Regions from separate parts of the Micromonospora sp. WMMD712 genome, predicted to be linked through region 2. Evidence: riboswitches for the same ligand, from Rfam matches in the RefSeq annotation. Region 2 holds a riboswitch; each other region holds the start of a gene.
The links. A riboswitch is a leader RNA that binds a small molecule or an ion and turns the genes downstream of it on or off. The one in region 2 is predicted to bind cobalamin.

Region 1 (3,569 bases), 2.9 Mb from region 2:
GCCGAGGCCCTTGCCGGGCAGCCACTCCAGGGTGCCGTGCTTGCCGAGGTGCACCACGGCGTCCGCGCCGAACCCGCCGTCCGCCACGGGCGCGGCCAGCCAGCGGTACGCGGCGAGGTAGTGGTGGCTGGGCGGCAGGTCGGGGTCGTGGTAGATGGCGATCGGGTTCTCGCCGAAACCGCGCGGCGGCTGGATCGCCAGCAGCACGTTGCCCAGCCGCAGGCCGGCGAGCACCACGTGCCCGTCGTCGACGTACAGCTCGCCGGGCGGCTCGCCCCAGTGCTCGCGGATCCGCTCCCGCAGCGCGGCCGGGACCGCCTCGAACCAGCGCCGGTAGTCCGCCCCCGGCACCCGGGCGTCGGCGGCGGCGAGCTGCTCGGGGGTGAGCCACTCCACGTCGTGGCCGCCGGCGGCGATCAGGGCGTGGATGAGCGCGTCCCCGTCGTCGGGCACCGGCCCGTCGCCGAGGTGGTAGCCGGCGTCGGCGAGCGCGGCGAGCAGCCGCACCGCCGAGGCGGGGGTGTCCAGGCCGACGGCGTTGCCGACCCGGGAGTGCTTCGTCGGGTAGGAGCTGAGCACGATCGCCAGCCGCTTCTCGGCGTGGGGCACGTGCCGCAGCCGGGCCTGGCGCGCGGCGATCCCGGCGACCCGGGCGGCCCGCTCGGGGTCGGGCTCGTAGACCGACAGCCCGTCGGCGTCGATCCGCTTGAACGAGAACGGCACGGTGACGATCCGGCCGTCGAACTCGGGGATGGCCACCTGCATGGCGGCGTCCAGCGGGGACAGCCCGGCGTCGCTGCCGGCCCACTGGTCGCGGGTGCTGGTGAGGCAGAGCGCCTGCACGATCGGCACGTCGAGGGCGGCGAGCGCGCCGACGTCCCAGGCGTCGTCGCCTCCGGCGGAGGCGTCGGCGGCCACCGTCCCGCCGGCGGCGAGCACGGTGACGACGAGGGCGTCGCAGCGGGCGAACAGCTCCAGCGGCCCGTCGCCGGGGGCGAGCCCGCGCAGCGAGCCGCAGAAGATCGGCAGGGGGTTCGCCCCGGCGGCGTCGACGGCGTCGGCGAGGGCGTCGACGAAGGCGGTGTTCCCGGCGAGGGCGTGCGCCCGGTAGAAGACGATCCCGACCGTCGGCCGCTCGGGCTTGACGGGCCGCTCGCCATGGACGCCGTGCCCGGGGGTGGGCGCGGGCGGGGCGAAGCCCTCGCCGGTGAGCAGCACCGTGTCGGAGAGGAACCGGGCCAGCTCGGCGAGGTTGCCCGGCCCGCCCTCGACCAGGTACGCCAGGGCCCCGGTGGCCACCCCGGAGGCCACGGTGGACGCGGCCATCAGCTCCGCGTCGGGCACCGCCTCGCCGCCGAGGACGACCGTCGGCACCCCGGAGCCGAGCACGGCCGCGAGGCCGTCCGGCCACGCCTGCCGGCCCCCGAGCAGCCGTACGACGGCGAGGTCGACGCCGTCGAGCAGCGCCGGCACGGCGTCGGCGGCGACCCGGGCGGGGTTGGCCAGCCGGTAGCCGGCGCCGCTGGCCCGGGCGGCGAGCAGGTCGGTGTCGGCGGTGGACAGCAGCAGGGTGCGCACGGAGGGCTCCGGAGAGTGATGCACGGGGCGGCGGGCAGGCCGCCTGCGGGCAGGCATGGGCGCGGGTTCAGCGGGTACGGCGGGCCTGCGGCCGGCTCACCGGCGCGGGCCGGGGCGCCGGGGGCGCAGCATGGCGCGGTACGCGGGGCTCGGGCTCAGGTGCGGCGACGGGGCGCGGGCAGGCTGCCGCGCGCCAGCAGGCGGCGACGGTGTACGTCGATGTGCGAGACGCCGTGCGTCATCGGGTCCTCCTCGGGTGTCCACGCCCTGGGGTCGCTCCGACGGCCGAAGTATCCTGGCTTCCGGATCGACGCTCTCCCCCGGCCTTCCAACCGCAGACACACGGCCGTGACTCACGAGGGGGGATCGCTCCCCGGTGACAGTGGCGGGACCGCGCCGGAATCGCACCGGCTTCCTTCACTGCCGTCAGGCCGCGAATGCTGCCACACCCGACCGCCGCCGGTCAACGCCGGGCTCCCGGCCACCCCACCCCCCTAACTACATCGATGCCTGACAATTGCATCGGGAATCGGATGCGGCGAAAGCAAATGTCGTACGCCGATGGATGCGACCCGTTCCGCGCGCATTTCCCCGCCGCCCGCCCCCGGGCTGGCTAGGCTGATTCCGATCATCGCCCGCCGGCGCGGGACGGGACTTGCCCGAAGGGAATCCGATCAGTGGCGACGCAGGTCATCGTGCTCAACGGCGGCTCCAGCTCGGGCAAGTCCGCGATCGTCCGGTGCCTCCAGCGCATCCTGCCGCACCCGTGGATCAGTCTCGGCGTGGACGACCTGATCGCCCGGCTGCCGCCGGCCCTGCTGGGCAGCCCCGCCGGGCTGAGCTTCGGCCCACACGGCGAGGTCGACGTCGGCGGGGACTTCCTCGCCGTGCAGCACGCCTGGCTGGTCGGCATCGCCGCGATGGCGGACGCCGGGGCGCGGATCATCCTGGACGAGGTCTTCCTCGGCGGCGGCGCCTCCCAGGAGCGGCTCGGCGGCTACCTGGCCGACGTCGACGTGCTGTGGGCCGGCGTGCGGTGTCCCCCGGCGGTCGCGGCGGCGCGGGAGATCGCCCGGGGCGACCGGGTGATCGGGATGGCGGCGACGCAGGCCGAGACCGTGCACGAGGGGGTCCGCTACGACGTCGAGGTCGACACCGGCCGCACCGAGTCGCTCGACTGCGCCCGCGCCATCGCCGCGCACGTGCGCTGAGCGACTCGGTGCGGCGGGCCGGCGGCGCCCGGGGTCAGCGCGCCCGGCGCTCCGGGTGCGCCCGGTTCCAGGCCCGCATCCGCTCCGGGTACCCTGTCCGCGCGGCCTCGTACAACGGCACGGCGTGCCGCTGGGCGATCTTCGCGGCGGCCCGCGGCGACCCGGTCCGCCGCCGGATCCACTCCCCGTCGTGGGCTATCGCCATCACGGTGGTGTCGGTCGCGGTGGTCTCCGGCTCCAGGTAGAACTCCACGCCCCGGCGGCTGCGGACGAACTCCTCCAGGGCGGCCAGGTCGTCCGGCGTCGCCTCGCGGTCGAGCTTCGTCGGGATCCCGTCGGCGACAGGTCGGCGGCGGCTGAACCAGCCCATGCCCGGCTCCTCTCCTCGGCGTGCCCTCCAGTGGAGCATCCCCGCCTGGCAGCCTGCTGGACGCGGGATGTGAGGAAGCTGACCCGGCCGGCCTCCCCGTACACTCCCCCGGTGGCGGCGTGGCGGGCGGTGGCGGCGCGGGACAACGCCGACTGGTGCGACCTGGTCGGCCGGGCCCACGGCCTCGCGGGGGCGCGCGACGCGGACGCCTGGTCGGTGCCCCGCCGTTCTCCGCAGTGGTATCCGGACGCGGTGACCCTGCGCCCCGGCGTGGACGCCGCCCGGCTGCTGGCCCGGATCGACGCCGGCCCCGGCGCGTCGGTGAAGGACAGCTTCGCCGACCTGGACCTCGCCCCGCACGGCTTCCGGGTGCTCTTCGCGGCCGAGTGGATCCACCGCCCGCCCGCCGT
Region 2 (3,569 bases):
CCCCACCACACACGCCGTGACCCGGATCGTGGCGGCCACCGACCCGTCGATCGGTCACCTCCTCGGTTACCACTACCTGCACCTGTGGCGGGCCACGCTCTACGACAACGCCGAGCTGGCGACCTCGCTACGCCAGGAGGCCGCCACCGGCCGGGTGTTCGTAGCCGCGGTCAGCAACCCACGCGACACCATCACGGCCACCACGACCAGCGACGGACTCCGCGTCTCGGGCCGCGGCGCGTTCGCCACCGGCTGCGCCGTCGCCGACCGCCTGCTCGTCAGCGCGATCCGCGACGATCACACGGCACGTCTCGTCGTCGTCATGCACGGCAGCTGCAGTGGAGTCTCGCACCCTCCGGACTGGGACAATCTGGGCCAACGCCTGACGGCGAGTGGAAGCGTCGCCTTCGACGACGTCCGGGTCAGCCAGGGCGACGTGCTGGGCACCTTCCCGGCCGACGAAGACGAGTCCAGCCCCCGCCACCTACGCCTGTCCCTGGTGTCGCTGGCCTTCCAGGCAGTCCTCACGCAGGTCCTCGTCGGCATCACTGCCGGCGCGATCAACGAGGCCGCCAGATACACCCGCGAGCGTTCGCGCCCCTGGCCCGCGAGCGGACTCGGGCAAGCCGTCGACGATCCCCACGTGCTGACGGGCTACGGGGAGCTCACCGCAGCCCTGGACGCGGCGCACCTCCTGGCCGACCACGCGACCCGCGCCCTCACCGAGGCCGACGCCCGCGGCCCCGCCCTGACCCCGACCGAACGCGGCCGGACGGCACTGACCGTCTCCGCCGCGAAGGTCGCGTCCAGCCGACTGGCCACGGAGGCGACGAGCAGGATCTTCGAGTTCACCGGCGCGCGCGCGACCGCCCGCGCCACCGGCCTCGACCGGTTCTGGCGCGACGCCCGCACGCTCACCCTGCACGATCCTGTCGCATACAAGGCCCGGGAACTCGGCGACCACCTTCTCACCGGGCGGTATCCACGCATGACGGCACACAGCTGACCGACCCCCGGCATCCGGCGGTGGTCCGACAGAGAAGACCGCGGTGAGGAGCCTGTCGACGCGGGTCGTTCAGATCCGGTCACCGGTGTGGTCCGCGTGGGCACTCAAGGCAGGGGAGTCGACCACGACCGCGAGCGGCTGAGGGGTGACTCCGTCACGCCTCTCGACCCCTGACAGCTGGCCGGGCCGTATCCGAGCCGGCCAGTACCCGGGTGAGACGCTCACACATGCTGTCGGTGGAGTCGCCTTCGGCGACGATCGCCTCGATCCGCGCCAGCCGGGCCCGGGCCTGACGCACCTCGTGCTCCAGCCGGGTGGCGCGGGCAGCCGTCGCGCCTACCTGCCGTCGGCAGGCGTCGAGGCGTTCGAAGTCCTCCGGGCGAATCGCCACCCATTCGCTGCCGTCCACGAGCACGGCCACCCTGTCGATCCTACTGCCCATTCGTCACCTTCCCGTCGGACAGCTCGAGGCTGCTGCCGCGATGTCTCTGTGTCTCGAAGGGGGACGCGCCAACGCCGATCGCTTCTGGACACCTAGGATAGACAGCAGTGCTGGTTCGCTGTGACGCTCAAGCGTCGCGGCGTCGTAAGAGGGAACCCGGTGCGAGACCGGGACTGCCCCGCAGCGGTGAGTGGGAACGACCGCCGTCATCAAGCACTGGACCGCGAGGTCTGGGAAGCGACGGCCATTAGGCGACCGGACAGGTCATGCCCACGAGTCCGAAGACCTGCCCGCACCGCGTACGCCGGCCGGCGTGCGCCGCTGACGGTCTCTCGGGAAGGCCGGGGCGGAAGCCGGTGCGCCCCTGCGCCTCTTCCCTCCCGCCCTCGCGTGAGTCCTCGGACGCTTCGAGGGAAGGACCCATGAGCACCACATTCGGTCAGAGCACCGTGCTCGGTTATCCACGTATCGGTGGTAACCGTGAACTGAAGAAGGCCGTGGAGGCCTACTGGGCGGGCCGCATCGACGCCGCGGAGTTGGAGAGCACCTCGGTCGCGCTGCGCGCCGGGGTCTGGCGGACGCTGCGCGACGCCCGCCTGGACGCGATCCCGTCGAACACGTTCTCCTACTACGATCACGTCCTCGACACGGCGGTGGCCGTCGGCGCGGTCCCACGACGCTTCGCCCGACTCGGCCTGTCAGGGCTCGACACCTACTTCGCCATGGCCCGCGGCGTCGACGCCGAACCGGCGCTGGAACTGACGAAGTGGTTCGACACGAACTATCACTACCTGGTCCCGGAGATCGGACCCGACACCGTCTTCGCCGCGAACCCCGACAAGGCGTTGCGTGAGTACGGAGAAGCCCGCGCACTGGGTATCGAGAGCCGACCGGTGCTGGTCGGGCCCGCCACGTTCCTGCTGCTGGCCAAGACCTCCACACCAGGCGTCGAGTCATTCGATCGGATGGCCGAACTCGTCGACGTGTACGCCGACGTTCTCCGTGCCCTCGCCGCCGCCGGTGTCACGTGGGTTCAGCTGGACGAACCCGCCTACGTGGCCGACCGCACCACGGCCGAGATCGAGGCGCTACACGATGCCTACATGCGGTTGTGCTCCGTGCGGCAGCGGCCGAGGATCTTCGTCGCCACCTACTTCGGGGAACTCGGTGACGCGCTGCCCGCGCTGCTGGACACGCCGGTCGAGGCGCTCGGCCTGGACCTCGTTGCCGGGCCCGGCAACCTGCGACGTCTCGCCGGAGCCGGCCCACTGCACGGCAAGACGATCGTCGCCGGGCTCGTCGACGGTCGCAACGTCTGGCGCACCGACCTTCGGGCGGCGATAACGACCGGTGCCGCGGTCACCGGGCTCGCCGACCACGTCGCCGTGTCCACCTCCTGCTCCCTGCTGCACACGCCGGTGGACCTCGCCGCCGAGACCACGCTCGATCCGCAGCTGCGACGGCGGTTGGCCTTCGCCCGGCAGAAGGTCGACGAGGTCGTCCTGCTCGGCCGCGCCCTGCGCGACGGCACGACGCCGCTGCCTGAACCGCTACCACCCGCCCCGAAAGCGTGGCGCGACGACACCGTGCGGGGCAGGCTCGCCGCGCTGCGCCCAGGCGACAGGCAACGGGGCGACCACCGGCGGCGGGCGGCGGTCCAGCAGGCCCGGTTGCACCTGCCGCCGCTGCCCACCACGACCATCGGCTCGTTCCCGCAGACCGCCGAGCTGCGTGCGGCCCGCGCCGCACACCGGTCCGGCCGGCTCGACGACTCCGGCTACGTCCAGCGGATGCGCGCCGAGGTCGAGCATGTCATCCGGCTCCAGGAGCGGCTGGGCCTCGACGTACTCGTGCACGGCGAGCCGGAGCGCAACGACATGGTCCAATACTTCGGTGAGCAGTTGACCGGTTTCGCCACGACCGAGCACGGCTGGGTGCAGTCGTACGGCTCCCGCTGCGTCCGCCCGCCGGTCATCTACGGCGATGTGGCCCGCAGGGCTCCCATGACGGTCGCCTGGTCCTCCTACGCGCAATCGCTGACCGACCGGCCGGTCAAGGGCATGCTCACCGGACCGGTGACGATCCTCGCCTGGTCGTTCGTGCGCGACGACCAGCCGATCA
Region 3 (3,569 bases), 3.9 Mb from region 2:
CGTCCTTGAACCGGTCGAAGAACCGCGGGTAGCGCATCGGCCGCAGGGTCAGGTCCATCCCGGGGTCGAGCAGCAGGGACCGCTCGCCGGCGGGGTGGGATTCGGAAACGGTGGTCACTGGCACGCCTCGCAGCTCTCGGGGTTCTCCAGGGAGCAGGCCAGCGCCTCGTCGGCGCTCACCGCGACGACCGGCCCGGTGGCCGGGGCGACCGCGACGGTGGCCTGCTGGATCCGGGTCGCGGGACGCGACCGCAGGTAGTAGGTGGTCTTCAGCCCGGACTTCCAGGCGTACAGGTACATCGAGGAGAGCTTGCCGATGGTCGGCGCGCTCAGGAACAGGTTGAGCGACTGCGACTGGTCGACGTACGGGGCGCGGGCGGCGGCCAGGTCGATCAGCGCGCGTTGCGGCAGCTCCCACGCCGTGCGGAACAGGCTCCGCACCGCCTCGGGCAGCTCGGTGACGCCCTGCACCGAGCCCTCGTCGCGCTTGATCCGCTCGCGGACCGCCGGGGTCCACAGCCCGCGCTCCTTCAGCTCACGGACCAGGTACGTGTTGACCTGGAGGAACTCGCCGGACATGGTCTCGCGCTTGAACAGGTTGGACACCTGCGGCTCGATGCACTCGTAGCAGCCGGCGATCGAGGCGATGGTGGCGGTCGGCGCGATCGCGACCAGCAGCGAGTTGCGCAGGCCGTGCGCGGCGATCCGCGCGCGCAGCGCGGCCCACCGCGCCGTCTGGGTGACCTCCGCGCCCCACAGGTCCGGGTGCAGCTCGCCGCGGGCGGCCCGGGTCCGGGCGTACGCCGGGTGCGGGCCGAACCGTTCGGCGAGGCCGGCGGAGGTCTCCAGGGCGGTCAGCAGGATCTCCTCCTGCACCCGGGTCGACAGCTCGCGGGCCTCGGGCGAGTCGAACGGCAGGCGCAGGGTGAACAGCGCGTCCTGCCAGCCCATCAGCCCGAGCCCGACCGGCCGCCAGCGCGGGTTCGACGCCGCCGCCTGCGCCGCCGGGTAGTAGTTGATGTCGATGACCCGGTCGAGGAACACCACCGCCGTGCGGACCGTCGCGCGCAGCCGGTCCCAGTCGACGCCGTCGGCCCCGACGTGCGCGCCCAGGTTGACCGAGCCGAGGTTGCACACGGCCGTCTCGGCGTCGTCGTTGACCTCCAGGATCTCGGTGCACAGGTTCGACAGGTGGATCACGTTGCCCGGCTCGCCGGTCTGGTTGGACAGCCGGTTGGACGCGTCCTTGAACGTCATCCACCCGTTGCCGGTCTGCGCGAGCGTGCGCATCATCCGCCCGTACAGGTCGCGGGCCTTCACGGTGCGGACGGCCTTCTTCTCCGCCGCCCGGTACGCGGAGTCGAACGCCTCGCCGTAGAGGTCGGGCAGCTCGGGGGCGTCGGACGGGTCGATCAGCGACCAGTCGCCGTCGGCCTCGACCCGGCGCATGAACTCGTCCGGGATCCAGTTGGCCAGGTTCAGGTTGTGGGTGCGCCGGGACTCCTCGCCGGTGTTGTCCCGCAGCTCCAGGAACTCCTCGACGTCCGGGTGCCACGGCTCCAGGTAGACGCAGGCCGCGCCCTTGCGCCGGCCGCCCTGGTTGACCGCCGCCACCCCGGCGTCGAGCGTCTTGAGGAACGGCACGATCCCGTTCGAGCGCCCGTTGGTGCCCCGGATCAGCGCGCCGCGGCCCCGCACCCGCGACCAGGAGATGCCGATGCCGCCGGAGAACTTCGACAGCTTCGCGACCTGGTGGTAGCGCTCGTAGATCGAGTCGAGTTCGTCGCGCGGCGAGTCGACCAGGAAGCACGACGACATCTGGGTGTGCCGGGTGCCGGAGTTGAACAGCGTCGGCGAGCTGGGCAGGTACGCCAGGCTGGACATCAGCCGGTAGAAGGCGACCGCCTCCCCCGGCGTCTGCGACAGTCCGCAGGCCACCCGCAGCAGCCAGTACTGCGGCGTCTCCACCACCAGCCGGGTCTGCGGGTGCCGCAGCAGGTAGCGGTCGGCGACGGTGCGCAGGCCGAAGTACTCGAACCGCAGGTCACCGGCCGGGTCGACGGCGTCGTCCAGCTCGCGGGCGTGGGCGGCCACGAACACGGCCGTGTCGTCGCCGATCAGGCCGAGGCCGTGGGCGTACCGGATGGACTGGCTGAAGCTGTCCACCTGCTGCCCGCGGACCTCCTCGGCCACGTACGCGGCCAGCAGCCGCGCCGCCAGCTTCGAGTACTGCGGCTCCTCGCCGATCAGCTCCGCCGCCGTCTGGATCGACAGCTTGTCCAGCTCGGCGGTGGTCGCCCCGTCGTACAGGCCGCTGATCGTCCTCGTCGCCACCCGCAGCGGATCGACCTCGTCCAGGTCGGCGACCCAGCGCTGCACCGCCTCGACGATCTTGTTGACGTCCACCGGCTCGGTGTCGCCGTCCCGCTTCCGGACCTGCATGACGTGCCGGCGTTGCCCCGGCCCCGCCAGCTCCCGCGTCGCGCCCATGTTCGCCCTCCTCAAGCCCGTCGCCGAGGTCGAGGGCGCGCGGGAGGACGCCGCCGGGCACCCGCGACGGCGCGCTTCGCCGCCGCTGCCCGGCTGATGGCGTCGGCCGTCCCACGCGGCCTTCGACCGCCGCACGCGACGCGTGCGGCACGCTGGCAGGTCTTCGGACTCGCGGGCGTCGTGCTCGGTGCCTACTGGCCGTCGCTTCCCAGGCCCGGCCGGGCCCAGTGCTTCGTTGACGGCGGTCGTTCCCACTCACCGCTGCGGGGCAGCCCCGGATTCGCACCGGGTTCCCTCTTGCCTCGACCACCGTGGAGCGGCGGTCGAACCAGCTACGGGTGACACCATATATGGGCGCAAGGCGAAGATGGCAACACCAGATGATGTGCCGGGCGAGTCGCCTCGCAGCGTGACCCCACCACCGCGACGGGTGAGCGGAGCGCCGGAACCGCGGGCGGCCGGCAGGGCGAGATGCAGTCGGTTGACAGACGCCGCGCGCCGCCGGCCGCACGAGACTGACCGGCGAGCCGTCGCGGCGGGGCCCGCCCCGGCTCGTCACCATCCCGACCCCTCGACCGAGAGGACCACCCATGTCCGAGGAGAACAAGCGGATCGTCCGCGACTACTTCCAGGAGCTCGACCGCGGCCGGACGACCCCGCTGCACCTGTGCACCGACGACTACCGGTTCCACCCGGCCGGGCTGCCGTCGATGGACCGGCAGGGGGTGAAGGAGTTCGGTGACGCCTTCTTCGCCGGCATGACCGACCTGCGCCACCCCCTCGTCGAGCTGATCGCCGACGGGGACCTCGTGGCGCTGCGCTGCCGGTACGAGGGCACCCACGACGGGGAGCTCATGGGCGTGCCCGCCAGCGGGCGACGGGTCTCGGCGGTCGGCATCGGCGTCATGCGCGTCGAGGACGGCAAGATCGCGGAGTTCTGGGTGTCGCCCGACCGGCTGACCATCATGCAGCAGATCGGCGCCCTCCCGTCCTAGCCGGACGCCAGCCGCCGGGGCGACGCCTGAGTCGCCCGCCCCGGCGGCGCCCGGATCGGGAAGTCGAATGACAGATGTGACTCC

Region 1: linked by a shared signal. The riboswitch ahead of cobN (cobaltochelatase subunit CobN) and the one ahead of metE (5-methyltetrahydropteroyltriglutamate--homocysteine S-methyltransferase) in region 2 are both predicted to bind cobalamin.
Region 3: linked by a shared signal. The riboswitch ahead of O7633_RS05905 (ribonucleoside-diphosphate reductase subunit alpha) and the one ahead of metE (5-methyltetrahydropteroyltriglutamate--homocysteine S-methyltransferase) in region 2 are both predicted to bind cobalamin.

The regions. Positions count from the first base shown of each region.
Region 1 covers NZ_CP120743.1:410,674-414,242, reverse strand. Annotated here, with positions in the region: gene cobN (cobaltochelatase subunit CobN) at 1-1,578, opposite strand, end outside; cobalamin riboswitch at 1,867-1,996, opposite strand; gene cpt (chloramphenicol phosphotransferase CPT) at 2,256-2,789, shown strand; gene O7633_RS01675 (hypothetical protein) at 2,824-3,159, opposite strand; gene O7633_RS01670 (hypothetical protein) at 3,271-3,569, shown strand, end outside.
Region 2 covers NZ_CP120743.1:5,386,392-5,389,960, forward strand. Annotated here, with positions in the region: gene O7633_RS23455 (acyl-CoA dehydrogenase family protein) at 1-1,006, shown strand, start outside; gene O7633_RS23460 (hypothetical protein) at 1,161-1,427, opposite strand; cobalamin riboswitch at 1,543-1,757, shown strand; gene metE (5-methyltetrahydropteroyltriglutamate--homocysteine S-methyltransferase) at 1,871-3,569, shown strand, end outside.
Region 3 covers NZ_CP120743.1:1,442,525-1,446,093, forward strand. Annotated here, with positions in the region: gene O7633_RS05900 (ribonucleotide-diphosphate reductase subunit beta) at 1-58, opposite strand, end outside; gene O7633_RS05905 (ribonucleoside-diphosphate reductase subunit alpha) at 115-2,490, opposite strand; cobalamin riboswitch at 2,627-2,838, opposite strand; gene O7633_RS05910 (ester cyclase) at 3,081-3,485, shown strand.